2 regions of the Staphylococcus schleiferi genome follow, and region 1 is predicted to be linked to the other one. Evidence: riboswitches for the same ligand, from Rfam matches in the RefSeq annotation. Region 1 holds a riboswitch; the other holds the start of a gene.

What was found. Region 1 has a riboswitch for lysine ahead of MUA40_RS05480 (amino acid permease). Riboswitches for the same ligand answer to the same signal wherever they lie in the genome.
Positions count from the first base shown of each region.
Region 2: linked by a shared signal. The riboswitch ahead of MUA40_RS06840 (aspartate-semialdehyde dehydrogenase) and the one ahead of MUA40_RS05480 (amino acid permease) in region 1 are both predicted to bind lysine.

Region 1 is NZ_CP094712.1:1,165,708-1,182,382, reverse strand. It holds gene MUA40_RS05505 (hypothetical protein) at 82-1,005, opposite strand; gene MUA40_RS05500 (NUDIX domain-containing protein) at 1,015-1,626, opposite strand; gene rplT (50S ribosomal protein L20) at 1,778-2,134, opposite strand; gene rpmI (50S ribosomal protein L35) at 2,208-2,408, opposite strand; gene infC (translation initiation factor IF-3) at 2,434-2,961, opposite strand; ribosomal protein L20 leader region at 2,986-3,122, opposite strand; gene MUA40_RS05480 (amino acid permease) at 3,164-4,672, opposite strand; lysine riboswitch at 4,815-4,986, opposite strand; gene thrS (threonine--tRNA ligase) at 5,043-6,980, opposite strand; gene dnaI (primosomal protein DnaI) at 7,295-8,218, opposite strand; gene MUA40_RS05465 (replicative helicase loading/DNA remodeling protein DnaB) at 8,218-9,597, opposite strand; gene nrdR (transcriptional regulator NrdR) at 9,601-10,068, opposite strand; gene MUA40_RS05455 (glyceraldehyde-3-phosphate dehydrogenase) at 10,298-11,311, opposite strand; gene coaE (dephospho-CoA kinase) at 11,662-12,297, opposite strand; gene mutM (bifunctional DNA-formamidopyrimidine glycosylase/DNA-(apurinic or apyrimidinic site) lyase) at 12,312-13,184, opposite strand; gene polA (DNA polymerase I) at 13,204-15,831, opposite strand; gene pnpS (two-component system histidine kinase PnpS) at 16,126-16,675, opposite strand, start outside.
Region 2 is NZ_CP094712.1:1,434,080-1,450,754, reverse strand. It holds gene MUA40_RS06860 (PTS lactose/cellobiose transporter subunit IIA) at 1-4, opposite strand, end outside; gene MUA40_RS06855 (CAT RNA binding domain-containing protein) at 154-864, opposite strand; gene MUA40_RS06850 (CvfB family protein) at 1,169-2,068, opposite strand; gene MUA40_RS06845 (ABC-F family ATP-binding cassette domain-containing protein) at 2,254-3,864, shown strand; lysine riboswitch at 3,967-4,145, shown strand; gene MUA40_RS06840 (aspartate-semialdehyde dehydrogenase) at 4,367-5,356, shown strand; gene dapA (4-hydroxy-tetrahydrodipicolinate synthase) at 5,356-6,231, shown strand; gene dapB (4-hydroxy-tetrahydrodipicolinate reductase) at 6,231-6,953, shown strand; gene dapD (2,3,4,5-tetrahydropyridine-2,6-dicarboxylate N-acetyltransferase) at 6,971-7,690, shown strand; gene MUA40_RS06820 (M20 metallopeptidase family protein) at 7,758-8,912, shown strand; gene alr (alanine racemase) at 8,909-9,982, shown strand; gene lysA (diaminopimelate decarboxylase) at 9,983-11,248, shown strand; gene MUA40_RS06805 (ISL3 family transposase) at 11,547-12,866, opposite strand; gene cspA (cold shock protein CspA) at 13,051-13,251, opposite strand; gene msaA (regulatory protein MsaA) at 13,433-13,741, opposite strand; gene MUA40_RS06790 (acylphosphatase) at 13,903-14,175, shown strand; gene MUA40_RS06785 (5-bromo-4-chloroindolyl phosphate hydrolysis family protein) at 14,188-14,829, shown strand; gene MUA40_RS06780 (toxic anion resistance protein) at 14,826-16,001, shown strand; gene brnQ3 (branched-chain amino acid-like transporter carrier protein BrnQ3) at 16,072-16,675, opposite strand, start outside.

The DNA of each region.
Region 1 (16,675 bases):
AAACCTCCATGATTTTTCATTTTTAAAATTTTTCAACTTCTTTATTATAGCATAGGTTGTCAGTGTTTGAAATAATGATACCTATGTATTTAACGATTTTATCAAGTTAAATATTGCAGTTGTCGCGCCATCTGTTTCATATTCGAAACCCATTAACGCTTTAAAATAGTTCATATAGCCCTCAATCCATGTATCTATGGACGCCTCTTCCAAAATATCAACCGGATATAACGCGATATTATGCGTATGAAGGTGAACATAGTCTTCGTGAACAAAGGATGGCATTTCTGATTCTAAACGATGTATGATGCGGGGCAAAAGCTCAGTTTTGAATGTCGTTTGTTCAATGCCGCTCAGTTCACTTGGCTTTACTTTCAAATTGCAAAATGGTTTTTCCACTTGAACGCATTGATTGTAACGAGCAAAACGTAAATATTCAAGCATTAAATTTTGTATATTCATTGGCAAGGTTTCATTTTGCAAGAGATAGGCTATCGTTGACTGAAATTGATATGCGCTATCATCGATTAAACTTAAAAGCAGTTGTGTTTGTTCACTTTGATCCAAATAAGTGAAATTTTGCAAACGGTGTGCCATATAATCTTGTCGTTCGTCTAATTTGGATTGTGCTTGATCTTTAATCGGCAATAAAATGAGCCTTGTCTCATGTTCGCGCACTTCATCAATCACTTGTGTAATCATCTCAACTACCGAATGATAATGTCCTAATGCAAATAAACTTTTAATGTAATAAATCATCAACGTGTCATAAGGCTGAAAACCTTGCACCATTAAAATGTTAGATTCTTCTTTTAGCTCTAAATAAGCTTCGAGTTGCCATAGCACTTCACACTTCATTAAAGCAAGTTCTGGCGACAACTCGAAATGGCGTTCATATGCATTGAAAGCATCATAAGCACGTTCGTATTGTGCTTGCTTCATTGCCTCATCGATATCCTTCATAAGTTTGTTCTTCATTTTTGGAAAAGGAATAATGTCAGACATTGCATTCACCTATTTCATTTTTTCTAAAATCAGTGCACTCCATGATTCAAATATAGATAAATCTTGAATGTTCTCTAGTGATTGCCATTCTATTTTTAAAGTGTCTGTTTCTTGCACTTCTACTTCTTCTTGCTTTACATGCACTTTAAAAACAACACCTAAGTGTACACGGCCAACTTCATTATTATCATCGTTAATAAAACCGATAAAGTTAAGTTCCTTACTATCATCAACGGTTAAACCAACTTCTTCTTCAAGCTCACGGCTCGCATTGATTTTAATGACTTCTTCGATATTGTGTGCATCAGGCACATCGTTCATATGGCCACCAACACCAATTGAAGCACTGCCGTGTAAACGCGCTTCGCCGCCGCCTTCTAATCTTTCATAAACTAAAATTTCACCGTTTTCATTTTCTAATAGACAATAACTAATTAATTGCTTGAATGAAGGGTCTTCTTCCATATCACCGCGTCTTTTCACTTCATAATCGGCTAGCGTTTGATAAATAGACTGACCTTTGTTATCCGTACGAGGTAAAAAACCATTAAAGGCATTTTCTTCATTATTAAATAGTCGTATACGAGGCACAACAGTAATTTGCTCATCAAATTTTGACATGATTAACTCCTTTATGTTTTTTATATATCGTAACAAAATTTATAAAAAATGGTAAAGCCTTAAATAAAAAGACTCTCTTCAAAGTGGTTACTTAAGCAGTATCTACTTTGAAGAGAGTTTGCGATTTAGACGCTAACGCTTCTAAATATAATTATTTTAAAGCTGCTTTAGCTTGGTTCACTAATTCAGCAAATGCTTTTTCATCAGAAATTGCGATTTCTGATAACATTTTACGGTTAATGTCGATACCCGCTTGTTTTAAACCGTTCATTAAACGAGAGTAGCTCATATCATGTTGACGTGCAGCAGCATTGATACGTGTAATCCATAATTTACGGAAATCACGTTTTCTTTGACGACGGTCACGGAATGCATATTGACCTGATTTCATAACTTGTTGTTTTGCAACTTTATATAATGTGCTTTTCGCACCGAAGTAACCTTTAGCTAATTTGATTGTCTTTTTACGACGCGCTCTTGTTACCGTTCCACCTTTAACACGTGGCATAATAAATTCCTCCTTTTGTCTCTAGGGTATGCTCTGTCATACCTCATCTCAATCTTTTATTCTTTATTAAATATTATTTTACGTATGTTAATAATTGTTTAACGCGTTTTGCATCACTTTTTGAAACTAAAGAAGCTTTACGCAATTTACGTTTTTGCTTTGTAGATTTGTTTGCGAATAAGTGAGACGTATAAGCTCTAGAACGTTTAAGTTGACCAGATCCTGTTCTTTTTACACGTTTCGCAGCTCCGCGGTGGGTTTTCATTTTAGGCATGATGTTTTCCTCCTATAATCACTTTTTATTTTTCATTAATTGGGGCTAACATAAGGAACATTTGGCGACCTTCCATTTTAGGCTTTTGCTCTATTGTAGCAAGGTCTTTACACGCTTCAGCATATTTTTCTAAAACGCGTTGGCCAATTTCTTTATGTGTAATTGCACGCCCTCTGAAACGAATTGAAACTTTAACTTTATCACCTTTAGTTAAAAATTTACGTCCGTTTTTAAGCTTTGTATTGAAATCATGATCTTCAATAGTCGGGCTAAGACGTATTTCTTTAACATTGATGACTTTTTGTTTCTTTTTCATTTCTTTTTCTTTTTTCTGTTGCTCGAATTTGTATTTACCGTAATCCATAATACGAGCAACAGGTGGCTTAGCGTTTGGAGCGACAATTACGACATCTAAACCAAGTCGATCTGCCATCTCCAATGCTTCATTTTTAGATTTTACACCAATTTGATCACCATTTTGACCGATGACACGTAATTCTTTTGCGCGAATCTTTTCATTAACTTGCGTTTGATCCTTAGCTATTGTTGACACCTCCAAAAAATTTACGAATGGTCCAAGCACGAAAAAAAGCGAGGGTGCGTCACCCCCGCTCTTCACGTTAACATGAACATACTTCACATGTTTAATCGTTAACCTGCCAACAGCTTTTTGCGTCGCTACAGGTGAGAAGCGGGAAGCTTCTACTTGGTCCGTTTCGTATTCAACAGATACAATCATACCAACGTATTAAACTTTAGTCAATGTTTTTTTGGAAGTTTTTTTCAATTGTTTCAACATTTTTATCTAAGTTAACTTCTTTTACTGGAATTAGTTTCGTTTTATATTTCAGTTTATGATAAAAGAAAAAGATTAAGAATACCGGAATACCCATGTACGTAATTAAGAAACGGTTGAGATCAAAGCCGCCACCTTGAATTAAATCAACGTCCTGTCCAATAATGACAATGGTACAAAGAACACCAGCAAGAATTGGACCAAATGGGTATAACTTCGCTTTATATTTTAATTGATCGATATCGTAGTTTTGTGCGTGGAAAGCTTTTCTAAATCGGTAATGACTGATTGCAATACCGACCCATGCAATAAAGCCTGTTAGACCACTGGCAGCAACGATATATTCATAAGCGTTACCGCTAAGATGTTGTACTGTAAAGATCAAAATAACGATAGCAGCAGTAGAAAGCATAGAAATGATTGGCGTTCCATTTTTGTTCGTTTTACTAAACACTTTTGATGCTAAACCATCTTTACCCATTGAATAGAGCATACGCGTACTTGCGTACATACCGGAATTACCTGCAGATAATACTGACGTTAAAATGACAGCATTCATAAATGAAGCAGCGAAGGCTAAACCAGCATTTTTAAATACAAGTGTAAACGGTGAAGTTGCAATATCATCGCCACCACCCATAAGTGCTGGAGAGTTATAAGGAATCAACATACCGATAATGAAAATCGCAAAAATGTAAAATAATAATATTCTCCAAAAAACTTGTTTAACCGCTTTTGGTACTGCACGTTCAGGATTTTCAGATTCACCTGCTGTAATCCCAATTAATTCTGTCCCTTGAAATGAGAAACCTGCAATTAAAAATACACCAAAAATAGCAAGCAAGCTTCCACCTACACCATCACCTAATAATGGAGCATCACCTTGAGTAAATGTGTCAAAACCAACGGCTTTACCACCCATAATACCAAAGATAGTCAGCACACCTACAATAATGAAAATAATGACAGTTGCGACTTTAATAAATGCAAACCAATACTCACTTTCACCATAAACTTGCACAGATAAAGCATTAAGCCCAAAAATAATGACCATAAAGATACAGCTCCATGCCCATGCAGGTAAAAATTGTAATGGTGCCCAGTACTGAATGACTTGTGCAGCAATTGTGACATCTGCTGCAACAGTAATAACCCAGTTAAACCAATAGTTCCATCCTAAAGCGAAGCCTAAAGAAGGATCGACAAACCGTGTTGCATACGTACTAAATGAACCTGAAACGGGTAGATATGTCGCCATTTCTCCAAGTGAAGTCATCAAGAAAAACACCATAATCCCAATAATGGAATAGCCAAGCAAAGCCCCTAAAGGTCCTGCATCATGAATGGCACCACCAGAGGTCATAAACAAACCTGTACCAATCGCTCCACCTATAGCAATCATTGAAATATGTCGATCTTTCAAATGACGCTGGACTGTATTTTGATTTTCATTTTTTTCGTTACTCATTTTCCTAATCCTTTCCTAATTGCTTAGAGGTTTAGACAAATCTTGTGTCGCTAGATGAATTACGCAAATTAAAACGACCTTAATAGAAACGAAAACAGAGATTGCATCAAAAATTCCGGACGCAACCTCAGTTAATTTTATATTAATAGGTAGCGCATCACTGTTGTGACAGTCTAGTTCCTTTCGAATACTAGCCCAACAAGAAGTGTTGATGATCACTTCTCATTTCGGCGACTTTCCCTTTCATCTTATGGTGTCAGTATCATCAATACAAACCAAGGATTACTCTTTAAAATCGCGCCTCTAACTCAATCAAATAATATTTATATTTAGATTATACTATACATCAGTCTTCATATAGTAGCAATAATTATCTCTGTTTTTTTAATCGAATTTCGTCAATCAATTCCCACACAAATGTATCTTTTTCTACTGTTTTTTGATCTTTAGAACCATATTGACGAACATTGACTTCATTGTTTTCGATTTCCTTATCTCCAACTACTAATTGGTAAGGAATTTTTTTCATTTGTGCCTCTCTTATTTTATAACCCATTTTCTCATTACGATCGTCGATATGCACGCGCACACCTTGAGATTTCAACTCATCATGAACTTGACGTGCGTAATCATAATGTAAATCGTTGTTAACAGGAATAATTTCAACTTGTTGTGGTGCTAACCAAGTTGGGAATGCTCCTTTTGTTTCTTCAGTTAAAAAGGCAACAAAACGTTCCATTGTTGAAACGACACCACGATGAATGACTACAGGTTGGTGTTGTTCTCCATCTTGTCCAATGTAAGTTAAATCAAATCGTTTTGGCAATAAGAAATCGAGTTGTGCTGTTGATAAAGTTTCCTCTTTACCCATTGCAGTTTTAACTTGAACATCAAGTTTTGGACCATAAAATGCCGCTTCACCCAACGCTTCCTCATACGGTAAACCAAGTTCATCGACAGCTTCTTTCAACATTTTTTCTGCTCTATTCCACATATCGTCATCATCGAAATATTTTTCTTTGTCTTCAGGGTCGCGATAACTCAAACGGAATTTATAATCTTCAAAACCAAAATCTTCATAAACGTCTAAAATCATTTTTACAACGCGTTTGAATTCATCTTTAATTTGATCGGGTCTTACAAAAATATGTGCGTCGTTTAAAGTCATGCCTCGAACACGTTGGAGCCCTGAAACAGCACCACTTGCTTCATAACGATGCATTGTACCTAACTCAGCGATACGAATAGGTAATTCACGATATGAGTGTGGTTTGTTAGCGTAAATCATCATATGATGCGGACAGTTCATAGGTCTCAATACCATCGCTTCGTCTGCATCAAGTTGCATTGTTGGGAACATATCTTCTTGATAATGATCCCAATGGCCTGAAGTTTTATAAAGATCAACATTCGCCATTACAGGTGTGTATACGTGGTCATACCCAAGACTTACTTCTTTATCAACAATATAGCGTTCGATTTCACGACGAATAGTTGCGCCATTCGGTAACCATAGTGGTAAACCTGCACCTACAAGCGGATTATTCGTAAATAACTCCATTTCTTTACCAATACGTCTGTGATCACGTTCTTTTCGTTCTTCTAACATTTTCAAGTGGGCTTTCAAGTCTTTTTTATCAAAAAATGCTGTACCGTAAATACGTTGTAACATTTTATTATTGCTATCACCACGCCAGTAAGCGCCAGCAGTTGATAAAAGTTTGAAAGCTTTAATTTTTGATGTTGAAGGTACATGGACACCTCGACAAAGGTCAGTGAACTCACCTTGACTGTATAGTGTTACAGACTCATCTTCTGGAATGGCTTCTATTAATTCCAATTTGTACGGGTCGTTCGCAAAAAACGCTTTAGCTTCATCTCTTGAAACAACACGGCGTTCGATTTTTTGATTTTCATTAATGATTTGATTCATTGTTTTTTCAATTTTTTCAAAGTCATCACTCGAAACTTTTTCTTCCATATCAAAGTCATAATAAAAACCTTCATCGATTACAGGACCGACACCAAATTTAACGTCACCATATAAACGTTTTAAAGCTTGTGCCATCAAATGCGCTGTAGAATGTCTTAGTACTTCCAAAGCTTCTTCACTACCTGGTGTAATGATTTCAAGTGTTCCATCTTCTTCTAATGGACGAGTCAAATCCACCATCTGTTGATTATATTTACCAGCAACCGCTTTTTTTCTCAATCCTGGACTAATGGATTGTGCTATCTCTTCTGTAGTTATACCATGTTCGAAAGCTTTCTCACTTCCATCTGGAAAACGTACTTTAATTTCTGACATAATGTTCCTCCTATCATTGATTGTCGTTAAAGTTTTGAAAATAAAAAAGACCTCATCCCAACAAAGGGACGAGGTCTTCGTGTTACCACCCTAATTTGCCATATACATTACTGCAATGACATCTCTACATAAGATAACGGTCTTGAGCCGGGTATTCATTACAAACACCAATCTATAGAGGGAGTAACACAAAGGGTTATGCACTACATTCTCATCGCCAGTAGCTCTCTGTACCATAACTTCATTCGTATCGTATCCTCAAACTTTAAAATCAATATTTATTTATCCTTATTATAACGCTAAAATTTATTTTTTCAATGCTTTCTATAATTTTCTCCTTCTAATAAATACGCATCACTTAGAGTTTTGACACGCTCCATAATACGTTTCGCTTTCATCACATCTGTCCCATTTTTTGTAGTCGCCAAATGATCTTCTAATTCTTGTAAACTCATATTCGAACTGAAAAACGTTGGGAGTTCTTGAATCATTCGATAATGTAAAATAGGGCCTAAAACTTCATCACGTACCCAAGGTGTCATATCTTCTGCACCTAAATCATCTAAAAAAAGAACTCGCGCTTCACGCACTTGTTGAATACGTTTGGAAGTCGAACCGTCTTTAAAACCATTTTTTAATGTACGTATAAATTCAGGCACATAAATAATCATTGAAGGCACCCGGTTATCCTTTAATTCGTTCGCAATTGCACCCAAAATAAAGGACTTTCCTGTGCCGAACTCTCCGTATAAGTAGAGTCCTTTCACAGGCCGTTTATCAATCATCGCATCAATCAAATCATCTAGCCTCATAGCTAAATCCAAGCGATTACGTCTCGTCATATAAATATCTTTGATTTTAGCATTAAGTGTATCTGGATGCATATGGAAAGATGTAATCATACTTTTAGCATGTTGCTCTTCGTCATGTCTTATTTTGCACGGACAAGGGTAGTAACGAATTTTAATATGCTGGTTTTCAATATAAAGTTCAGGAATATGACCTTTTACAAAGTTTGGGCAGTTTTCGTACGTGTGCGAACCATCATAATGCTTTTGTTGATCTTTATACTCTTGAAGAATATTTAAATCTTCATCAATCATTCTGTTCGTTACTTCTGATTGATGTGCATTCAAGAAAGCTTTTACATCTGGATCATTTAATACTTGTCGTTTAATCTCTTGTATTTTTTGATCAAGTTTTTGATGGTTTCCCATAATACTATTGAAACTTTTCATTAATCTTCACCTGCCCGTCTTTTATTTTTTAGTTTATTAAGAAACGCCTCTCTATCTTTTGCTAACGCTTCTTGATCTTCTTCTTTTTGTTGATATTCTTCCGGGTGTGTAATCCAACGTGGTTGTTTTTCTGATGATGCTTGACGGTAGCCACGCTTTTGCTTTGGAGCAGTGGATTCAAAGCGTTTTTGATTTGCATTATCTTGATTTTTTTGAACTTCCATTGCTTTCTCATACGCTGTTCGTGCATCGGTTACACCACTTTTTTTCCAAGTCGATGCAACAGAATAAACATATTTTTCTGGTAAATTATTATCCGTCTTTTGCATCACAAACTGTAACAAAATATTAATAACACCAAAACTAAATCCTTCTCGCTGCATCAACTCCTCTATCATCTCTTTTTGATAGCGTGGAGGTTCAGATCCACCATAGGATGTCAGCATCACAATCGGACTTGTATGATCCATTAAATCAAACCATTCATCCCAGTTTGACACTACATTAGCTTCGGTTGACTGATTTGGTTCATCACTTGCGAGTTCAAGATTCTGTGCTTGTAACGCTGGCAATTCTTGCTGATGTTCCATAAGATAATAGCTTTGTGCCTGTTTTCTTAAGTTAGTAACTGACAATGATTGATCGGCATTGAGTGATTTTAAAATAATCGCTTTCATCACATCCGGTGATAGACGATATAATGTTGCCAGTTGGATAATTAAAGATTTCGTTGGCTCTGAAAGAATATTTTTACTTACATAATGAGATTGTAACATGTCGGCTAACAACTCAAAATCAAAGTAAACGTCTGTTAAGTCCAAACCTTCAAATTGCTGTTCTTTAAGATTTTCGTCTGGTGTCACCATTTGATATTTTGGTACTTTAAATACATCTGTAAATTTTTTAGTTACTTCTGTAAAGCCTGTTAAATCTTTAGATGTAGGTATAAATGCCTTTTTAATTTGGTGATAGCGTTGTTGACCAACTACTTCGTAAAAGTATATGGATAACATTGGATCATTAAAAAAGCGCTGTGCCGAAGGAGGTGGCAATAATTCATAAACGAACTGAGTTGTATTCTCAGATTGTTGAACAAACGTTTTTAATAGTCCTATTCCTTCAAGTAAATCTAAAAACTCTCTAAACTGTCTTAAGCCCATTTTTAATTCTGACATCATTGTATAATGGGTATAGCCCTCTTCAAAAGATACACCTTCAAATTGGTTTAAAAATTGATATACACCAATTGCTTCGGCACCAATTAAAGGTGTGAACAGACGGCTTAACACATCGTAATGCACCGCGTGAAAATGGAAACGGCGCATGACGATAAATCCATCGTGTGGACTTAATTGGCTTTGATAAATGAATTGACTCATTATTTATTCACTCCGCTTGTTTTCTTTCAAAATCCCCTGCATTGATTTCAATAACTGATCAACATCTTTAAACTCTCGATAAACGGATGCAAAACGTACATAAGAAACTTGGTCAACATGCATCAATAAATCCATCACGTGCTCCCCTATTTCTCGTGATGAAATTTCAGCAATACCCGATTCGCGTAATTTCCATTCAACTTGATTCGTAATTTCTTCGAGTTGTTGGAATCGGACGGGACGTTTTTCACATGAACGTACAAGTCCGTTTAAGATTTTCTCCCTATTAAATTGTTCTCTTGTACCATCTTTTTTCACAACAATGAGCGGACTCATTTCTATATGTTCAAAAGTAGTGAAACGTGTCCCACAATGTTCACATTCACGTCTTCTTCTAATAGCATTCATATCATCTGCATGTCTCGAATCTACAACTCGAGATTGCGTATGATTACATTTTGGACATTTCACGACTTTGTCACCCTCTTCATCTTAATTTTGTTTAATTATACTACAAACCTATTTATTTCAAAAGTTACGCCTATTTTAACGCAATTGAAATCGTAATTTTTCTTTTTTGCACAAAAAAAGCTGAGACAATTTCAAAATCGTCTCAACCTTTATATTGATATTAGTTAATATAAATATTTTGATGTGAAGTGTTCTCAGTCTCATGCTCGCTTATTGACACATTAGAATGTTATGCAACTTTAACTTTGAGTTGTGATGCGATTTGCTGTAATACATCGACAACTCTTGTGGAATAACCCCATTCGTTATCATACCATGCGAGTACTTTAACTTTTTTATCCCCCATTACAATCGTAGACTCAGCATCAATAATTGCAGAATGCGCATCTGTCGTAAAATCATCTGAAACCAATGGCTCATCAGAAATTGCAACAACTTGATCTAAATCATTCTCTCTAAAAACACGATTAATTTCTTCTTTTGTAACTGTTTGTTTTAAATCAACGACTAAATCGACTAAAGATACATTTTTGGTTGGTACACGAAGTGCCATACCATGTAATTTACCCTCTAACTCTGGCAAAACGAGTGATAATGCTTTGGCTGCACCCGTTGAAGTCGGAATAATGCTTTCAAAGGCAGCACGTGCGCGTCTTAAATCTTTATGCGGATTGTCCAAGTTATTTTGATCATTTGTCACAGCATGAACCGTTGTCATTAAACCATTTTCAATCCCAAAATGATCATTTAAAATTTTTGCGACAGGTGCTAAACAATTCGTTGTACATGAAGCATTACTGAACACATCATATTGCATGACGTCCAATTCATGATCATTTACACCTTTCACAATTGTCTGCACTTCTCCCCCTTTTGAAGGTCCCGTTAAAATTACTTTTTTCGCCCCTGCTTTGATATGAGCATTCGCTTTGTCACCATGATTAAATTTACCTGTTGCTTCCACTACGATATCAATATCAAGCGCACCCCATGGCAAATTTTCAGGATTACGATCTGAAACGAGTTTAATTTCTTTTCCATCTACTTTAATACCATTTTCAGTTGCTTCAACAGTCTGATTAAAACGACCGTGCGTTGTATCATATTTAAGAAGATGGGCTATCGTTTCAGGTGGATAACTTGCATTTAAAGCCACTACTTCAACATCTTCTCTATTCAATGCTACTCTTAAAACCATACGGCCAATTCGCCCTAAACCATTAATCGCAATCTTTGTCGTCATGATAAAAGCACTCCTTAATAATGTGTTATACTTATAGAAATTAGTATAGCATATTAAAGTCAATTTGAAACCGTTTTCTTTGATAATTTTTTCTTATTACTTTCAATAAATAACATTTGATGTATGTGTTTTTCACATATCGGCCAAATAGCATGATATATTAAAGACGAGCTATAGTGGAAAACCTATCGCTGAAACATTTTTCTTCACACTTAAATCGCTACTTATACTAGATTGTTTGTCACAACTTTCTAATAAAAACAACGCCCCGTTGTAACACATCACGTATGCCAAAAATGCTAAAAAATGTTTTGACATATGCTACCACAGGGCGTTGCTGAAAAATCATATTAAGTTATTTTATCGTTTTCATTAGAATCATCATTAGCATTTAAATAACCTTTTTCCGCTAAGACTTGTTCTAAATTTTGTTTTAATTCAAGCTTAGAGCCTAAGTTATCAATAACGACATCGGCCATTCTGCTCTTTTTATCAATGGAAATCTGACTGTATATACGTGCTTTAGCATCTTCAATTGATAACTGATTTCTTTCCATTAACCGATCTATTTGGATTGGCTCTGATGCATAGACAAGCCATACTTCGTCAACTGTATCTTCAAGTCCGTTTTCATACAATAACGGAATATCCATGACAACATCATAGCCTTCAGCTAAATAATGATCTCGCTCTTGTTGCATCAATTCACGCACAATCGGATGAACGATTTGATTCAGTTGTTTTCTTTTTTCATCATCAAAAAAAACTTGCTGCGCGATATAAGCGCGGTCCATTTCGCCATCTTCATTTATGGCTTCTTCGCCGAACTGTTCCTGTATTTGTCGTAAACCTTCAGAACCTTTTTCGACAGCTTTTCGAGATGCAAGATCTGCATCCACAATTTTAAATCCATGAACTTCTAATAACGCTGCAACTGTGGATTTGCCTGTTGCAATTCCACCTGTTAATCCAATTACTTTTGGCATAATCTCCCTCTTCCCTATCTTTGGCAAACCGGACAAAAATGTGTATTGCGCCCTGCAATAATCGCCGTTTCTATTGCCGAATCACAAGACGTGCAGTTTTTCTTCTTATAAACATTTAAATAATCTTGCATTGTTCCTTTTTGTCCATCTGCATGAACATAATCTGAGACGCTTGTCCCACCATTCAAAATACCCATATTAAGCACTTTCACAACACTATCGAATACTGCTGTTTTTTGTGTAGCTGATAACTGATTCACTTTCGTGTTAGGATTCAACTTCGCATCAAATAAAGCTTCACACGCATAAATATTACCACATCCGGCAATCACACGATGGTCTAAAATAAATGCCTTTATTGCCATCTTTGAGTATTTTCTTTCATTACTTTTAGACAGAAAATGTGCTAAAGCCTCATCTTCAAATGGCTCTGGTGCTATTTCTAATAAAGATGGATAATCCGTTAACGCTTCCACATTTCTAATTTCACCAAAGCGACGAATATCACTATACACCAGTTTCATACCATTTTCTAAATGAAAGACCACTTGCCAATGTTTTCGATAATTTAATATCGGTATATCACCGATTTCATTTACGATAAAAAATCCACCAGCCATGCCTAGATGAGATATTAAAATACGTTTTGATTGTTCATGTTGAATCTCAAATAAAATATATTTACTACGGCGCTGAATATTGGTAATCGTATAGTTCACTGTATATCGTTTAAAGTCATCAAGACTAATTCCTTTGATGATCGTTGCTTTTCCATTTTCTTTTCCTAAAATAACAGGTTGAGAAAAAGACACATCCGTAATCTTTTGGTTTAAAGCAAATGGTTTGATTCCTCTTGTGACGTGTTCAACTTCTGGTAATTCTGGCATTTTCGAACTGACCTACTTTCTATTTAGCATCATACCATGTACGTCCATAATCTGATTCTACACTTAATGGAACATCCAATTCTAACGCATTTGCCATAATATCTTCAACAAATTTACTAAATGCTTCCACTTCATCTTTCGGAACTTCAAAAATAAGCTCATCGTGCACTTGTAATAATAATTTGGCATTAAATTCAGTTTCACGAACTTTTTTATCAAAATTAACCATGGCCAATTTAATAATATCTGCCGCACTACCTTGAATTGGAGAGTTCATCGCAGTTCGTTCCGCGAAACCTCGCTTATTAAAGTTCCGACTCGTAATATCCGGAATATATCTTCTACGTTTTAGAAGCGTTTCTACGTAACCATTTTGTTTCGCATCTTGAACAATATTATCCATATAATCTTTCACGCCAGGAAAATGGTTCAAATAATCATCGATAAATCGTTGCGCTTCTTTTCGGCTAATACCCAAATTTTGACTTAAGCCGTAATCGCTAATGCCATAAACGATTCCAAAATTAACAGCTTTCGCTTGTCTTCTCATCATCGACGTTACTTGATCTGCATCCACATTAAACACTTTCATCGCTGTCGTCATATGAACATCTTCTTTATCGATAAATGCTTTTTGTAAAGTCGGATCTCCTGTAATATGTGCTAAAACACGTAATTCAATTTGAGAATAATCCGCTGCTAAAATAACGTAATCATCATGGGTCGATTTAAACGCTTTACGTATTTTTCGACCTTCTTCCAAGCGAATTGGAATATTTTGCAAGTTCGGATCGACAGATGACAGTCGACCTGTCTGTGCAAGTGTTTGATTAAAACGCGTATGAATTCTTTGATCATCCCAAATCACTTTTTGTAAACCTTCGACGTATGTCGACTGTAATTTAGAAAGTGTGCGATAAGTTAAAATATATTCGATAATCGGATGTTCACCTTGAAGCTTTTCAAGAACATCGACCGCTGTGGAATAACCTGTCTTCGTCTTTTTAATAATCGGTAACTTTAATTTTTCAAATAAAATGACACCTAACTGTTTGGGTGAATTAATATTAAAGGACTCACCTGCAAGGTCATGAATCGCTTGAATCAAATCATCCAATTGCGCTTGTAAATCTTGCTCCATATTTTTTAATGTTTCGACATCTGTATAAATCCCTACCGCTTCCATTTCACTTAATATTGAAGCGAGTGGGAGTTCAATTTCAGATAACAGTGCTGTTTGTTGGTGTGCCTCTAAAATTTCCATCATTTGAGGTTGGACTTCATGAATTGCATTTAAAATAGAAGCAATATGCGCATACAAAATTTCCTCTTCTGGTACGTGATATGATTTTCCTTTACCGTAAATAGCAATGTCGTCTTTTACATAAGTACGTTTAAAATGAGATACAACCGAAGCAATGTCATCTATCGTTCTAGAAGGATCAATGATATAACTTGCCAGCATCACATCAAAGCGAATATTTTGAATTGCAATCTCATTTCGTTTCATTGCGATATATGTTTTTTTCGCATCATAGACCCACTTTTCAGTCTCTTCATCTTCTAACCATTGGACTAAGTCTGAATGTTCTTTTAACTGATTAAATGGGATGACAAAATAATTTTGTCCATCAAATAAGCCAAATGTGAGTAAATCATCTTTTAAATAATTAGGCCCTGCAACCTCAACATGAATGGCCGCTTCTTTTAATCGAGCTAAATCTAATTTGGAAATATCTTGTGTGACTTTAAATTCTTTTGACGGAATAGCTTGAGTTGTTTCAATATCGATTTCTTCTAATAGTTGTCGAAATTCTAGTGTTTTAAATAGTGACACTTTTTCAGACTCGTCGATTTCTTGTGGTCGTTTGACATCATTTAATGTCACTGTAATCGGGCTTTCACAATTGATGGTTGCTAATTGCTTACTCATTAATGCATCTTCACGACTGTTTTCAAGTTTCTCTTTTAACTTTTTACCAGACACGTCATCAAGATGTGCATAAACACCTTCAACTGTATCGAATTGATTTAAAAGCTTGATTGCTGTTTTTTCACCTACACCAGCAACACCAGGAATATTATCTGATGTATCTCCCATCAATCCTTTTAAATCTATAATTTGCTTAGGCGTTAATCCATTATATTTTTCTGAAATAAAGGCCGGTGTATAGTGATCGACATCCGTAACCCCTTTTTTAGTATAGTAAATTGTGACATTCTCTGTCGCTAATTGAGTCAAATCGCGATCTCCTGTAATAATAATGGTTTGCATACCTGCTTCATCAGCAGCTTGACTCAAGGTACCGATAATATCATCAGCCTCGTAATTTTCTAACTCGTACCGCTTGATTTGATAGGCATCTAGCAGTTGACGAATATAAGGTAACTGTTCGCTGAGCTCAGGCGGTGTTTTTTGACGACCTCCTTTATATTCTTTATACGTGTCATGTCTAAATGTCGTTTTTCCAGCATCAAACGCAACTAAAAAATGAGTCGGCTGTTCTTCTTTTAAAATCTTTTCTAATAATCGTGCAAAGCCATAGACGGCATTTGTATGAATGCCAGCTTTATTTTTTAATAATGGCAAGGCATAAAATGCTCTAAAACTTAGACTATTACCATCTATTAATATGAGTTTATCCACGCAATTCCCTCCATTATCGTTTGTCTTTATTTTATCATATTCAGGCATAGAGATGTCATCTAACTCTTTTATTAGCAAACACCTCTTTCGATTAAAAAATATTCTGATTTGACGATCACATTAGCTATCAATACATAAAAAGAATGAGCGATGATAATTAAGATTTCGTTAAACCCTCCAGTTGGGCATTGATGAAATCTAATTGCCACTGTAACGTCAAAATTTAGCTTTGCTATTTTTCGTTACAGTTTCATCGTCTCATTCTCTCGTGATGCGGGATCTCTATTTTTAAGATTACTCAGGCAAAACAACTTTAAATTTCGAGCCTTTACCTAATTCTGACTCTACTTCAATACTTCCTTGATAGGATTCAACAATGTGTTTAGTAATCGACAGTCCTAAACCTGTGCCACCGGACTCTCGACTACGCGCTTTATCGACGCGATAAAATCTTTCAAAAATACGATATTTTTCTTCTTCACCAATTCCAATACCTTGATCAATGACTTCGATAACCGGATGCATGTCATCTTGATAGACTAATAATCTCACAGTACTGTCTTCTGGAGAATAATTGACGGCATTTGTCATTAAATTGACAATCACTTGTGAAATTTTACCTTCATCTGCCATCGCAAAAATATGTGGTTCAATTTCATCAACTAAGCGTATCGATTTTTCATTGGCAATATGTTCTATAACAGAAAAAGAAGACTTTGCGACTTCAGAAAGATCAATTCGATGTTTTTCTATCGTCGTATTTTGCTCAATTTTAGATAAATCAAGTAAATCTTCGACTAAAGATTGAATTCGATTTGACTCTTTCAAAATAATATTGAGAAAC
Region 2 (16,675 bases), 270 kb from region 1:
ACATAAATTTTCCTCCTTTATCGCCTTAAATAAGTCGCTCTATATGCAATTGAAAATGATATTTATCAGTTTCTAGAACGGTGAGATGAAATTGACTTTCTAAAGCTTCTGCCAGCTCGCTTGCAAGTTTGTACGAGACTGGATGAGATTGTTTTAATCCAAAAAAATAGCAACATCAATCGAACTTAATTGATTTTCATCTTTATTTGCATTTTGAGACTCATAAAAGTAACTCATGTGTGTGAAAAAGCGGTCGTAGTGATAATGATTACGTTGGGTTCGAACAATTTGATGGTCATTTAAAAACTGATTTACGAAGTTAATGATACGAATGAATCGTGCATTATCTTCTATTTGAGTCGTGTTTACATCCAGCTTGGCATTGAGAAAATGTAATGCTAAACTGACAACTTCAGATTGTGGAAACGATGGCGCTAAGTTTTGATTAATGATTTTTAACCCAAGTTCTGCGGCCTCCATTTCAAGTGGATAATGCGACTGCATATCTGGTATAACGGTTTCTTGCCAAAGGTTATTTTCAATACGATGTTGTGCTGCATATAAATGATCAGCTAATGTCACATAAAGATAGTCTTGAAACGTCAGATTAAAATGCTTTTGTACAGTTGAAACAACTTCAAAGCTAGTTAAGATGTATTTAATCGGAACATCTTTAATTAAAAAAGTCAGATTCTGCTTCATATTTTCGTTTTCTAGACGAAAAATTTTCTCAACCAATTGACGTTCTAAAGTGTCCCCTTTTTTCTTTTTAAATGCGATACCTTTACCTGTGACAATCAGTTCTTCTTGCTCGTGTGATTTGACAATTGCACAATTATTGTTCAAAACCTGTTGAATAATCATTTATAAACCTCCCAAAACTCAAATAAAAAAACCACAAATCAATTCGTCTGATACAAAATTGATTTGTGGTTTCGCCTAATTCAATAGTCACGATCCATGGAAATGTTTTAAAATGTCCGTTTTTGTTCTTTATGATAATAATAAAGCTGTTCAATTTAAATGTCAATATAAATTTAATATGACGAAACACAAATAGAGATACAATGACGTTAAATAAACATATGAAAAAAGCCCTATCATCAAGTGGTATGCATGACGACAAGGCTTTATCTGAAATGATTTTAAGTTGAAAATTTTACGTGAGTTAATCTTCTAAGCGAGACCAACCTTTTTTCGTTAATGTGATTTTTCCAGTTTCAATATTGATAATGCGCTTTTTATATAAATGACCGATAGCGCGTTTAAAAGCGCCTTTACTCATGTTAAAAACTTCTTTTATAGCTTCTGGGCTAGATTTGTCCCAAAATGGTAATTCGCCTTCGTATTCAACAAGTAGGTTAAATATACGTTCGCCATCTTCATCCAAACGTTCATGCGCAAAAGGTAAAAATGAACCGTTTAATTCGCCTTTATCATTATAGCCAATAATGCGCACATCTAACTGTTGTCCTAGTCTCGGTTCTTCCTTACGTTCTGACTCATGCACAAAAATTTTGTAGCCTTCTTCTGATAAAAGAAATGTACCTACGCGTAATAAACGATATGGGCGTGCTTGAATTGTTTTGTTTTTAAGTGCGTCATCATGAACAGGTGTGTACATTTGTTGGACCGTTGTTTCTGATGCAAGTCGAGCAAACATTTGTCGTTCACGGTCAATTCTCAATGTACATAAAACGTAGTCTCCTTTTACAGGCCATAACGATTTAAGCTTGGGTAAATCTTCCCATGGTACTAAAACTTCTCTTGGTAAGCCGACGTCTAAGCGTGCACCATCACGGTCTGTACTGAGTACACGAACAAAGTCATAACGCCCCACGGTAATATCAGGCATATTTTGAGTAGCAAATAAATCACCAGATCGGTTAGGATAGATGAAAAAACTATATGACTCCCCTATTTCTAATTCGTCATCAGCATTGACTTCTGACGCATTTAATTTCACTAATTCTTGGTTCGGCCCTTCCAAATGATATGTAGAACCTTCAAGGGCTTTTACTTCTAAAAATTCAATCGTCCCTATAATTTCATTTTCTTTAAATGACATAACGTACTCCTCTATAATTAAGTTATTTCTATTATATCATCTTATAGTGGTATAAGCATTAAGGGTAAGTTACATTTAAAAGTCATGCGGTGCTGTTCGATTATTTTTTAAAGAAATTAGATTTATAGCCCTTTCTCATGATATAATTCATCCATTAGATGAAAATGAAATAAAGGAGAAAATCCATGTTACAAGTTACAGATGTGAGTTTACGTTTCGGTGATCGTAAATTATTTGAAGATGTGAATATTAAATTCACACCGGGAAATTGTTACGGACTTATCGGTGCAAATGGTGCAGGAAAGTCTACGTTTTTAAAAATTTTATCAGGAGAGTTAGATTCTCAATCGGGTCATGTTTCGTTAGGCAAAGATGAACGTTTAGCAGTATTAAAACAAGATCACTTTGCATATGAAGATGAACGTGTACTAGATGTTGTCATTAAAGGGCATGAGCGTTTATACGAAGTCATGCAAGAGAAAGACGCAATCTATATGAAACCTGACTTTAGTGATGAAGATGGAATACGCGCTGCTGAACTTGAAGGCGAATTTGCTGAAATGAACGGTTGGAATGCTGAAGCGGATGCGGCAACATTACTTTCAGGACTTGGTATTGCGGCAGAGTTACATGATAAAAAAATGTCTGAACTTGAAAATAATCAAAAAGTTAAAGTATTGTTAGCGCAAAGTTTATTTGGACAACCTGATGTGTTATTACTCGACGAGCCGACCAACGGACTAGACATTCAAGCCATTAGTTGGTTAGAAGACTTTTTAATTAACTTTGAAAATACAGTGATTGTTGTTTCCCACGATAGACATTTCTTAAATAATGTTTGTACGCACATCGCTGATCTCGACTTCGGTAAGATTAAAATTTATGTAGGGAATTATGATTTTTGGTATCAATCTAGCCAATTGGCTCAGAAGATGGCGCAAGAACAAAATAAGAAAAAAGAAGAAAAAATCAAAGAATTACAAGACTTTATTGCGCGCTTCTCTGCCAATGCGTCAAAATCGAAACAAGCAACAAGTCGTAAGAAGCAATTAGAGAAAATAGAATTAGATGATATTCAACCTTCATCTCGTCGTTATCCGTTCGTTAAATTCACGCCAGAACGTGAAATCGGAAATGACCTACTATTTGTTGACAATGTTTCTAAAACGATTGAAGGCGAAAAAGTTTTAGACGGCATCTCTTTCACAATGAACCCTAATGATAAAGCTGTATTAATTGGTGAAAGTGAAATTGCAAAAACGACATTGTTAAAAATACTTGCTGGTGAAATGGAACCCGATGAAGGTACAGTTAAATGGGGTGTGACAACTTCTCAAAGTTACTTCCCTAAAGATAACTCTGCTTATTTTGAAGGTGTGGATATGAACTTAGTCGATTGGTTGCGTCAATATGCACCAGAGGATGAACAAACAGAGACGTTTTTACGCGGATTTCTAGGCCGTATGCTATTTAGCGGTGAAGAAGTGAAGAAAAAAGCGAGCGTTTTATCTGGTGGAGAAAAAGTACGCTGTATGCTTAGCAAAATGATGTTATCAAGTGCGAACGTCTTATTGTTAGATGAGCCAACCAACCATCTAGATTTAGAAAGTATCACTTCAGTAAACGAAGGCTTGAAAACATTTAAAGGCTCACTCATCTTTACTTCTCATGACTTTGAGTTTATCAATACTATCGCGAATCGTGTGATTGATTTAGACCATGAAGGCGGTCTTTCTAAGGAAATGAGTTATGAGTTATACTTGCAAGAAAAAGGTGTACTTAAAGCAAAAGCCTAATCCCATTTCAATGTCTTAAATAGAGAGCTAGAATGAAAAGCTTTCACATAAAGGTTTACACATTAAGCGTTTATATGTATAATGAAGTTCATAATAATTGAATATCACTGATGAGGCGCATCAATCATAAGTAGATATATTTTAAGCGTGTCTGCAAGCACATATATCGAAAGGGTGAGATGCCGAAACAAACAGTATTGCAGTTGCTTGTTTGTTGGATTCTTTGGTTAAGAGCTGAGAGTCTGTCATTATTGTTACAATAATGGAGTGCATCACTTGTATATAGATTGAGCAAGTTCGCACGCCGAACTTGCTTTTTTGTTTATATGTGTCCCCCATTTTTGTAAAGTCTAGACTTAACTATTGATTTAAGTTGTCAATTCAGTGGATGCGTTGTAAAGTAAAGATTAAAATATCAATTATTATCTGAATTGTGTGAAGATAATGCTAAATCAGACTTTATTGAAGTATGACTTTGAATTTAAAATTGGAGTGAGATAAGATGACAAAATTAGCAGTTGTAGGTGCAACAGGATTAGTAGGTACAAAAATTTTAGAAACGATTGACCGAAAAAATATTCCTTTTGATGAACTCGTACTTTTTTCGTCACGACGTTCTGCAGGTCAAAAAGTAGATTTTCAAGGACAAACATATACTGTTCAGGAATTAACTGAGCAAGCCACTGAAGATCACTTTGATTATGTGCTTATGAGTGCAGGGGGCGGAACAAGTGCTCAATTTGCCCCACATTTTGAATCTAACGGTGCTACAGTCATCGATAATTCAAGTCAATGGCGTATGACAGAAGATGTTGATTTGATTGTGCCTGAAGTGAATGCCCCAACGTTCAAGAGAGGGATTATTGCTAATCCGAACTGTTCTACAATCCAATCGGTCGTTCCTTTGAAACCATTGCAAGAACAGTTTGGTTTAAAACGAGTTGCTTATACAACATATCAAGCTGTTTCAGGTTCAGGTATGAAAGGTAAACAAGATTTAGAAAATGGGGCCAAAGGTTTATCGCCTGAAGCTTACCCACATCCAATTTATAATAATGTACTGCCACATATTGATGTGTTTCTTGAAGATGGGTATACAAAAGAAGAGCAAAAAATGATTGATGAAACGAGAAAAATTTTAACTGAGCCAGAATTAAATGTAACAGCGACTTGTGTTCGTGTGCCAGTTCAAGATAGTCACAGTGTTCACATCAACGTCACTTTAGACCAACCTACAACGGTGAAAGAAATTCAAGATGTACTTGAAAAAGACCCTCGTGTTGTTTTGGTCGATGATCCAGAAAATAATGCGTACCCTTTAGCGATTCATTCCACAGGACGTGATGAAGTGTTTGTTGGTCGAATTCGAAAAGATGATTCTTTAGATAATACATTTCACTTATGGGTAACTTCAGATAACTTATTAAAAGGTGCGGCACTGAATGCGGTTCAAATATTAGAACAAGTGCTAAAATTGAAAGGAGAATTATAATGGGACATATTTTTGAAGGAACAGGTGTTGCTTTAATTACCCCTTTTACAAACGATGAAGTTGATTATAATGCGATTCGTAATCATGTCAATTTTCTTATCGAAAATGGTATTCAATCGATAGTCGTTAATGGAACAACAGCCGAAAATCCAACATTAACTGATGAAGAAAAAGACCAAATACTTCAAACAGTTATTGAAGTTAATGATCAACGTGTACCTATTATCGTTGGAACGGGTACAAATAATACGAAAAAATCAATAGCAGCTTCTCTACGTGCAAAAGAGCTTGGAGCTGATGCAATTATGTTAATCACGCCGTATTATTTAAAAACGAGTCAACGTGGCTTGATTGCTCATTTTGAAGCTATTGCAAATGCAACAGCTTTGCCAGTTGTCCTTTATAATGTTCCTTCACGTACGAACGCTACAATTGAGCCTGAAACGATTGAACGCCTAAGTCAGAATCCGTATATTGTTGCATTAAAAGATGCTACAAATGACTTTGATTATTTAGCAGAGATTCAAGCACGGGTTGATACGGATTCGTTTGCATTGTATAGTGGCAATGATGACAATATTCTATCGTATTATCAACAAGGTGGTCACGGTGTGATTTCGGTTGTCGCAAATGTGATTCCGAAGCAGTTTCAACAAGTATATACAGAAGCGTCACAGCGCGAAGCTCTATTCCAACCGATTCGTGCCCTTCTAGACGCGATGAGTATTGATATCAACCCTATTCCGATCAAGTACCTTTGTGCATTAGAAGGATTTGGGCAATATGAAGTGAGATTACCTCTAGTTACATTAAATGAACAAGAGCAACAAACATTGAAAGAAGCATACGAACAATTTAAAGCAGGTGTTCAATAATGAAAATTTTACTTATTGGTTATGGGGCAATGAACCAACGTGTCGCAAGATTAGCTGAAGAAAATGGACATGAAATTGTGGGTGTCATTGTCAATCGAAAAAAAGAGAATATACCGTACCCATTATATGAAAAAATAAGCGATGCCACAGAAGCTGAGGTTGCTATAGACTTTTCTCATCCTAATTTGTTACTGCCATTACTTGAGGATGATTTTAAATTACCCCTTGTGATTGCGACAACAGGAGAAAAAGAACGTATTACTCAGAAATTAAAAACACTCGGCAATACAATGCCTGTATTTTTCAGTGCAAATATGAGCTATGGTGTACATGCTTTGACAAAAATATTAGAAGCAGCAGTGCCTTTATTAAATGACTATGATATCGAATTAACGGAAGCGCATCATAATCAAAAAGTAGATGCACCAAGTGGAACGTTAGAAAAATTATATGATGTCATTGCATCGCTAAGATCTGATGTTTCCCCTGTTTATGATCGTAGTCAAAAAGATGCGAAAAGAACTAAAAATGAAATTGGTATCCATACAGTACGGGGTGGCACGATTGTAGGTGAACATGATGTATTATTTGCGGGCGTCGATGAAACAATTACATTGACACATCGAGCTCAGTCAAAAGATATTTTTGCAAATGGCGCATTGGGTGCAGCAGAAAAGTTAGTTCATCAACAACCCGGGTATTATACATTTGATAACTTATAAAGGAGCGTTTTTACAATATGGTTAAAAATTTTACAGCAGAAGAGATTATTCAATATATTAGCGATGCAAAAAAATCTACGCCGTTAAAGGTCTATATTAATGGTGAATTAAGTGACATCGCATTTCCAGAACAATTTAAAGTTTTCGGCTCTGAAAATTCAAAAGTGATTTTTTGTGAAGCTGCTGACTGGGCAACATTCTATGAAGAAAACCAAATGAGAATTGAAGACTTAGAAATTGAAATGGACCGTCGTAACTCAGCAATACCACTCAAAGATTTAACAAATACGAATGCCCGTATTGAGCCAGGCGCTTTTATTAGAGAGCATGCAGTCATTGGTGACGGTGCGGTCGTAATGATGGGTGCAACAATTAATATAGGTGCAGTCGTTGGTGAAGGTACAATGATTGATATGAATGCAACATTAGGTGGCCGAGCAACGACGGGTAAAAATGTTCATGTCGGTGCAGGTGCGGTATTAGCGGGTGTAATTGAACCCCCAAGCGCCTCCCCTGTTATCATTGAAGATAACGTTTTGATTGGTGCTAATGCTGTGATTCTAGAAGGTGTACGTGTGGGTGAAGGTGCTATTGTCGCAGCTGGCGCGATTGTCACACAAGATGTTCCGGCTGGCGCGGTAGTCGCTGGTACACCAGCAAAAGTCATTAAACAAGCACATGAAGTTGAAGATTCAAAACGTGAGATTGTCGCAGCATTACGTAAATTAGACGAGTAATCTATGAGTGGGCGGAGCAAACAACTCGGCCCTCTTTTTATACATAGCACAAAGAAAGGAGTTTTTTATGAGCGAAATAGAATTTGTCACACAACATCGTCGATACTTACATCAACATCCTGAATTGAGTTTAGAAGAGTTTGAGACAACACGTTATTTAGAACAATTTTTGATAGACTTAGAGGTCCCCTACGAAAAGCCTTTAGAAACGGGTATCATCGCCTATTTAGAAGGCAATAGTGAACATACCATTGCTTATCGTGCTGATATCGATGCCCTTCCGATACACGAAGAGAACGATGTCGTCTATCGAAGTGAGACGGATAATAAAATGCATGCTTGCGGGCATGATGGGCATACAACCGCATTAATGTTATTTGTAAAAAGATGTAAAAAGCTATTTGATGAAGGTCAATTACCCCACCATGTTGTTTTTATTTTTCAACCTGCTGAAGAATCTGGGGGCGGTGCGAATTTATTAATCAAGTCTCATGCTTTAGATAAGTTTCATATCGATGCCATTTATGGTGTACATGTGATGCCTTTTGTTGAAGAAGGTTCGGTTGTAATAAGAGATCATGAGATTACAGCAAGTGCGACCGAATATCGATTTTTTATTGAGGGCGAATCGAGTCATGTTGCAAATAAAGAACAAGGTAAATCTGCGGGTGAAGCTTTACAGCATATTTTAACGCAAGTTTCACAAATCCAACAATATCATCTTAACGGGCTACAACGCAATATTGTTCACATCGGTCATTTCCATGCTGGTGAAGCGATTAATACGGTACCAAGTAAAGGCTATTTAGAAGGTACAATTCGGACTTATGATATGGATGATTTGAGCGCAATACAAAATCAAATGCAAAAAATTGCGCAAAGTGCGCATACCTTATTTGATGTCTCTTGCGAAGTAAAGTTTGCTGAAGGATATCCCCCTACTATGAATGATCCATCATTAAAAAAATATGTAGTGGAAAGTCTCAATTATCACCAAATGACGGTTATTGAGAATGAACGTCCATACTTGTTTGGTGAAGACTTCAGTTTTTATCGTCAAATTGCCCCTGCTTACTTTGTATTTGTAGGCACTAGAAATGATGAAAAGCAATTTGTAAGTGGTCTTCATACCCCACAATTAAATTTTGATGAGCATGTATTAATTCGCATTGCGGATTATTATGAAAGACTGTTATTTAATTATAACGAGGTGGAAGCATGACTGCAGTTTGGCAAATCAATCAAGCGCGTTTTAAAGAAAATGTAAAACGCGTTAAAGGTAATCAATCGATTATGGCTGTTGTTAAAAATAATGCATATAATTACGGATTAGATTTTGCAGTCAATACATTTAAAGAAATGGGTATTGATACGTTTAGTACAACGTCATTAAATGAAGCTATTGCGATTCGTAAAATCGATGCTGCAGCGACGATTTTTTTAATGAATGCAACGGATGAATTTGAGTTATTGCGTACATATGATATTCATATGACATTGCCCTCTTTGGCATTTTATGAACAATATAAAGAAGCATTGTTTGATGTTAAAGTGCATTTAGAATACGAAAACTTATTACATCGTTCTGGTTTTAAAACGATTGATGAAATGATAAAAGTTATTGAAGATCATCGTCAAACGTATAGCCCTAAAATGATAATAACTGGGCTTTGGACTCATTTTGGCTATGCAGATGAATTTGACGTTACGATGTATCAACAGGAAAGAGATGCTTGGTTCAATGTTGTTGATGTTCTAGTCAACAAAATGAATATGTCGTTTGACTTGATACACGCACAAAATAGCGCCAGTTATTTTAGAGAGGGCCATGTTTTTGAACATCATACACATGCACGTATTGGCATAGCTTTATACGGCTCTCGCCCATATGCTTCACTTTCTCGAGAAGCATTCCCGCAAGCATTGACAGTAAGCGCAAATGTCATCCAAGTGAGACAGGTTCAACAAGGAGATCACTGTGGTTATAGCTTTGCTTATACCGCGGAGGAAAATAACACACGTTTAGCCGTCGTTGATATTGGCTATGGAGATGGAATATTACGTACACGTGCGCAACATGAAGTTATGATAAATCAACGTATTTACCCTATTCGTGCCTTAATGATGAGTCATATGTTTGTTGAAGTTGATGAACACGTACAAGCGAAAGATAAAGTCATTTTGTATAATGAAGATTTACGCATCGATGATTATACATTTAAAGGCGTAGGTGCGAATTCGGAGCAGTTAAGCGCATTAAATTTGGATTCACTGATAAAGGAGTATAGATAAATGACAGTAAGTTACAATAAAAGTGGAGAACTCACTTTGGCAGGAACAAGTTTAAAAACTTTGGCCCAAAGCTTTGGGACCCCTACTATCGTCTATGATGAAGCGCAAATAAGAAATCAAATGAGACGCTATCACAGCGCATTTCAACAGAATGATATTGGTTATGTATTATCATATGCCTCAAAAGCGTTCACTTGTATTCAAATGGTCAAATTGGCACAATCAGAAGATTTTGATTTAGATGTGGTGTCTGAAGGAGAACTCTACACAGCTTTAGAAGCAGGTTTTGATCCGAAGCGTATTCATTTTCATGGGAACAATAAAACAAAACAAGAGATTCGCTATGCTATTGAAAGTGGTATTGGTTATTTTGTTGTTGATGCGCTAGATGAAATTGATTTGATTGAGCGCTATGCTACTGATACAGTCGAGGTTTTAGTTAGAGTTAATCCTGGAGTTGAGGCTCACACACATGAATTTATACAAACGGGACAAGAAAAAAGTAAATTTGGATTATCATTAAAACACGGCCTTGCTTTACAAGCTATCGAAAAAATACAAGCTTCTCAACAACTTCACTTTAAAGGTATCCATTTTCATATTGGTTCTCAAATTGAAGAAACAACGGGCATGATAGAAACAGCGAAAATGGTTTTACAGTGGTTAAAAGAAAATGATATTTCGATTGAATTGCTTAATTTAGGGGGCGGTTTTAGCGTGAAGTATGTTGAAAGTGATCGTCCTTTCAACATCGAGGAAGGCATTACTGAAATTGTTCAAGCCATAAAAGCAACATGTCATCAACTTGACTACCCTATTCCAACTTTAAGTATTGAACCGGGTCGTTCAATTGTGGCAGAAGCAGGTGTCACTTTATATGAGGTAGGATCGATTAAAGAGATTCCAAATGTGAATAAATATGTATCTATTGATGGGGGTATGAGTGATCATATACGTACAGCTTTATATGATGCACAGTATCAAGTGTTATTAGTGAACCGTCAAGAAGAAGCAGATGAGACGGTAACATTAGCAGGTAAACTGTGTGAATCCGGTGATATTCTCATTCATGAAGCTCGCTTATCTTCAAGCGTCAAACGTGGCGATTATTTAGCGGTTTTAACAACAGGCGCTTATCATTATAGTATGACGTCTAATTATAACCAAATTCAAAAGCCTTCTGTATTTTTTGTGAAAGATGGAAAAGCACGAGAAGTCATTAAACGCCAATCTTTAAGACAACTGATTATTAATGACGTTAAATAGTATCCATAACCTTGGTTTGTTAGTGAACGAAGTTGGAACATCCAATCTTTAATAACCCTCGCATGAGGTACAGGACGAGCCGGAGACGACGGGCTGAGGTTGTCCCCCTAGCAAAACAAAGGCATATTATACGAAGTTTTATAACAAAAAGGAAGCGCTAAGATGATTTTCTATTAAAAGTCATCTTAGCGCGATTCTTTTTGACAGTGATGACCTAGTCTTATGCTGTATGCTGTATGAACCACTGAGCATACAAAAAAGGTTCTTTGTCAACGTCGGTTGGCGAGACGATAACGCATTAAGCAACGTTATTTTGTTGTTTAATGCGTTTTTTATATTCACTTACAAATACCTTGGAAATGATTAAGATTCGATTCCTAAAATTCCAGAAATTTCTATAACCATAAGAAACCCGTTTAATCAGTTTTATTTTATTATTAATGCCCTCAATTGGCCCATTCGTTAAATGTGGATAACGCATCGTATTTGAGATATAGGGCAAATATTTGATGAATGTTTGAATGACGCGCTTGAGTCCTTGTGAAATATCTTTTGTTTTTGAATCCTGTAAGATGAAGCGTAATTGCTGGATATCGTTTACTTTCAGAGCACTTAAAAGACGATGCCCCGTTTCATATGTCTCTTTGAGCCTCTCATCAAGCTCCAATAAATACTGAACTAAACTGTATTGACTCTGCCAAGACTTAAAAAGTCCGTATGACTGATATATCATTCGATCTAAATCTAAGGGCGCTTTTAATAGTAACTTCCAATAACGCTTTAATTTATTATATTGAGGTCTATCTTTTGTCCTAAAACCATTCATAACTTGAACTCGGCATCGATTGATTTCACGATTGATAGCCTGCACGATATGAAAGCGATCCATAATTATCTCCGCATGAGGAAATAAGTCTTGAATGAGTGCGATATAAGGTGGAAACATATCTATAGAGATGGTTTTCACTCTTTCACGTTGCTTTCTAGAGAACTTTAAAAAATAGGCTTCTAATTTATGTTTGCGACGATCAGGTAAAATATCGATGATATCATGGGTTACACTATCACAGTAAATAAAGCTCATTGCACCTTCGACATCTTTCGTTGATTTGAATTCGTCAAAAGCTAAGTGCTCAGCTAAAACATGATGTGCCTGCGTCTTCACCGAATCACTTACCTCTTTTAAATGGCGATGGACAGTTGAAGGTGATACACATAGACTTTCAGCGACATCCTTTTCAGAGATGACTTTAGATAGTTTCCGGATCATCATGCATTTGACCTCATTTGAGATGGTACATCGGGGTTGAATATAGGGTGTTTGAGCTGTAAAGGTTTGTTGACAAGCTTTACAGTAAAAGCGCTGTTTCTTCAATTTTAAATAGGCAGGTCTTTCAAAAATTAATCCCATATAAACTTTCGTTTTACGAAAGCCATGTTTAATAATTAAATGGGCATCATTTTTAATTCCACAACACGCACAAGCACTGGGATGATATGTCAATTGGCCTTCGTATAATAATGCCTTTACGTTTTTATGTACATCTAATCCTAGATTTTGAGTGATTTTTAAATTTTTGACTTTAATTCCAAGCATTTCTGATATATCATTACACATAGGCACAATATCTCCTTAATCGTTGGTTTGGTCACTTACAATTATAGAGATATTTGTGCTTTTTTAATATCAAAAATTAAAATAACGGTCAGTGAATATTTCACCAACCGTTAAAAATATACAACCACAAAAAAACAGTGAAGTATGCTTCACTGTTTTTCTAAGTCAATATTGCATCTATTTATTATAGTTTTACAACGTTTGCAGCTTGAGGACCGCGATCGCCTTCAACTACTTCAAATTCAACTGATTGACCTTCATCTAATGATTTGTAACCTTCTTGGTTAATAGCTGAGAAGTGTACGAATACGTCGTTTTCTCCTTCAACTTCGATAAAACCAAATCCTTTTTCAGCGTTAAACCATTTAACTGTACCTTGTTTCATAATGTGTGAAACCTCCAAGACTAAAATTCAATATGCGCTATTCGCATATTACAAAAAATACTAATTCTTAATTTATATAATCTAAAAAAATATTTTTTGCAATATGGAATAATGCTATTGCTTATACCTTATTATAAGGCAATTGTGCATGATTTGCAATATAGAATTTAAAATTTATCGATTAGTCTATTATTGGTAAATTTAAATAAATTTTTTCATTTTTTAATGTAATATAGCTATAAAAGATTTGAAGATCTTCCTCACAGTCTTCGCAATAGTTCATGTCACAATTATTATAAAATGCGTAAATATTATGCTTGCCAACAATGTAATTGTCATAACAGCCTTTCGCTTGTTGGATCAACTGTTGGTAAGCTTGTATAAATGCGTCGTACGAATCAAACTTCTGTGTATCTACGATGTGTTCTGGCCAGTCATCGAATAACCACCAACCTTCGTAGTCTGCACGAATCTTAGCAACTTCCCACATGAAATTGTCCCCCTAAATACAAGAAATGTCTTTCATCCAAAATAATATTTTTAAATTTAAAAATCAAGTTAAAGCACTTAAATCATCGACATGTGATGTAGCTTTATTATTAGAGTTTTAGGCTGAAAATCCTTATAATTAACTGTAAGAGGTGATGTTAAATGAAGCACTATTTAATCCGTGTATATGGTCGGGTGCAAGGTGTAGGGTTTAGATATTTTACTGAACGACTTGCGATGCAATATGAAATCGTTGGCAATGTAAAAAATAAAGATGATTATGTAGAAATTCATGCTCAAGGGAATGAAACACAACTTGAAAGCTTTACAAAGGCTGTATCGAAGGGCGCCTCCCCTGCTTCAAGTGTTACACACTATTCTGTTGACGAACTAGAAATAGAAAAAGATTTTAGAGATTTTAAAGTGATATCTTAAAGGAAGATGGATATGAAGTATATATTTTCTCGTATTTGGGGTGTTTTTGTCGGTATTCCGGTATCTATTATCGCACTGCTGACAAGTATTTTTGCCTTAGATTTAAATTTTATTTTAGACATGTTGATAGGCTTTACAGGATTTATTGCGGGTTATGTTCCAACACAAAGACTCACATCACGTGCGTATTTACAAGAAATGAATTTATCGCGCAAAGACTATCGCTATATTGTGCATCAAATAAACCAAGCACAAAGTAAAATCAAAAGAATTTTAAAAACATTTATTAATGTACGATCTATACAAGATTTCAAGTTGATTAATGACATCTTTCGTTTGAGTCGTACGATTAACGCGCTCGTTAAACAACGGCCTTTTCAATTTTATAAGATAGAAAGTTTTTATTATTCGCATATCGATAATGCGCTTTATCTTGTTGAAAGTTACACACGTCTTGCGAAAATGCCTTTAAAATCAGCAGAAGAACAACAAAAATTACAACAAACGCGTATTACATTAGAAGAAGTCAAACGTACGCTGATTGCTGATTTAAAACAAATTAATGAACAAGATTATAATCAACTAGACACGGAAATAAAGCTTAATCAGCTGTATCAGAAAAGAAATATGAAAGAAATGGAGAATGATCGATGAAACAAAATGACCTTTCTAAAGAAGCGACAGCACATCCTTTAGATGATTATTTCAAATCTTTTGATCAAGAAATGACGTCTCAAAGTCAGGTACAAGCTTTAGAAACATCGTCAGAGTTAGATAAACATTTATCAGAACAAGATCGTCAAAAGATTCATAGTTTATCTGCACAAATCGAACCTTTAAATCATGAAAGTTTATTGAAATTTGGAGCTAACGCGCAAACACAGCTTTCAACTTTTTCGCATCAAATGTTGAATGAAATACAGTCTAAAGATGTAGGCCCCATCGGTGATACATTAGAACAATTGATGAAAAAACTTAAAGAAGTTGATCCTGAGTCGTTATCTCAAAAGGATGATTCATTTTTAAAGAAAATATTTAAGCGTTCAAAAAATTCAATGCAACAGCTATTTTCACGAATGCAATCGGTAAGTGCTCAAGTGGATCGTATTTCGATAGAACTCGATAAAAACAAATCACTATTAGTAAAAGATATCCAAATGTTAGATGGCTTGTATCAACAAAATAAAGATTATTTTGATATTTTAAACTTATACATTCAAGCTGGTGAACAGAAAAAGAAAGAAATAGAACAAGCGCTATTGCCTCAATTGCGTGAAGAAGCTAAAAGCGCATCTGATCAAATGAAAGTTCAAGAAGTTGCAGATATGGAGCAATTTTTAGATCGTTTAGATAAGCGAATTTATGACTTGAAATTATCAAGACAGATTTCTTTACAATCGGCGCCACAAATTCGAATGATTCAGAATGTGAGTCGTGCGCTCGCTGAAAAAATTCAAAGTTCAATTTTAACAAGTATTCCGTTATGGAAAAATCAGATGGCAATCGCGCTTACTTTACAACGTCAACATAAAGCTGCTATTGCACAAAAGCAAGTAACAGATACAACCAACGAAATGCTTTTACGTAACTCTGAAATGTTGCGTCAAAACGCTAATATAGCTGCTCAAGAAAATGAGCGAGGCATTGTTGATATTGAAACGCTTAAGACAACACAAGATAACATTATTCAAACGATTGAAGAAACGCTACAAATTCAAGAGGAAGGCAGACAAAAAAGACAACAAGCTGAAGCGGACTTGAAGCTATTAGAAAGTGACTTAAAAGAAAGACTGACGACAGCTAAAGTTCAAAGAAACCAGCAATAATCAGTATGAAAACATTTAAAAAACCACCGCATCCATAATAGGAATGCGGTGGTTTCATTATGACTCACGATTATTCTTTTTCGTAAACGATAATGTTAGAACTTTTTACAAATGCACCAATGATATAGCTGATGATTAATGTAACTACAGCAATTGGAAACCATTCAAGTGAATGTTGATGTAAAGGAAGTTGATCAATAAAGCTTAATTTTAACCATCCGTTTGTATTCATAACACTTAAAGCAGATTCAATTGTGACAACAGCCACAGTGATTTGTTGCGTAATTCGTCGTGTTGGAATAAAACGTGCGATTAAAATTAACAATACTGTCGTAATCGCGATTGGGTATAAAATGAGTAAAACCGGTATAGACATTTTGATTACAGCATTTAAACCTAAGTTTGATAATACAAAACTAATTAAAGTAAAAATGTAAACATATGCTTTATAAGAGATTTTAGGTAAAATGCTATTGAAATACTCACTGACAGAGACAACTAATCCACAAGCTGTTGTTAAACATGCGAGTGCAACGATAATACCTAGTAAATATTTACCAAATGCACCATAACCTGCATCCGCCATTGTAATTAATAAATAAGCCCCAATATTTTGATCGTTATCTACTAATCGTTTCATTGTATCTTCAGGGATAATCATGTGATTACCGATA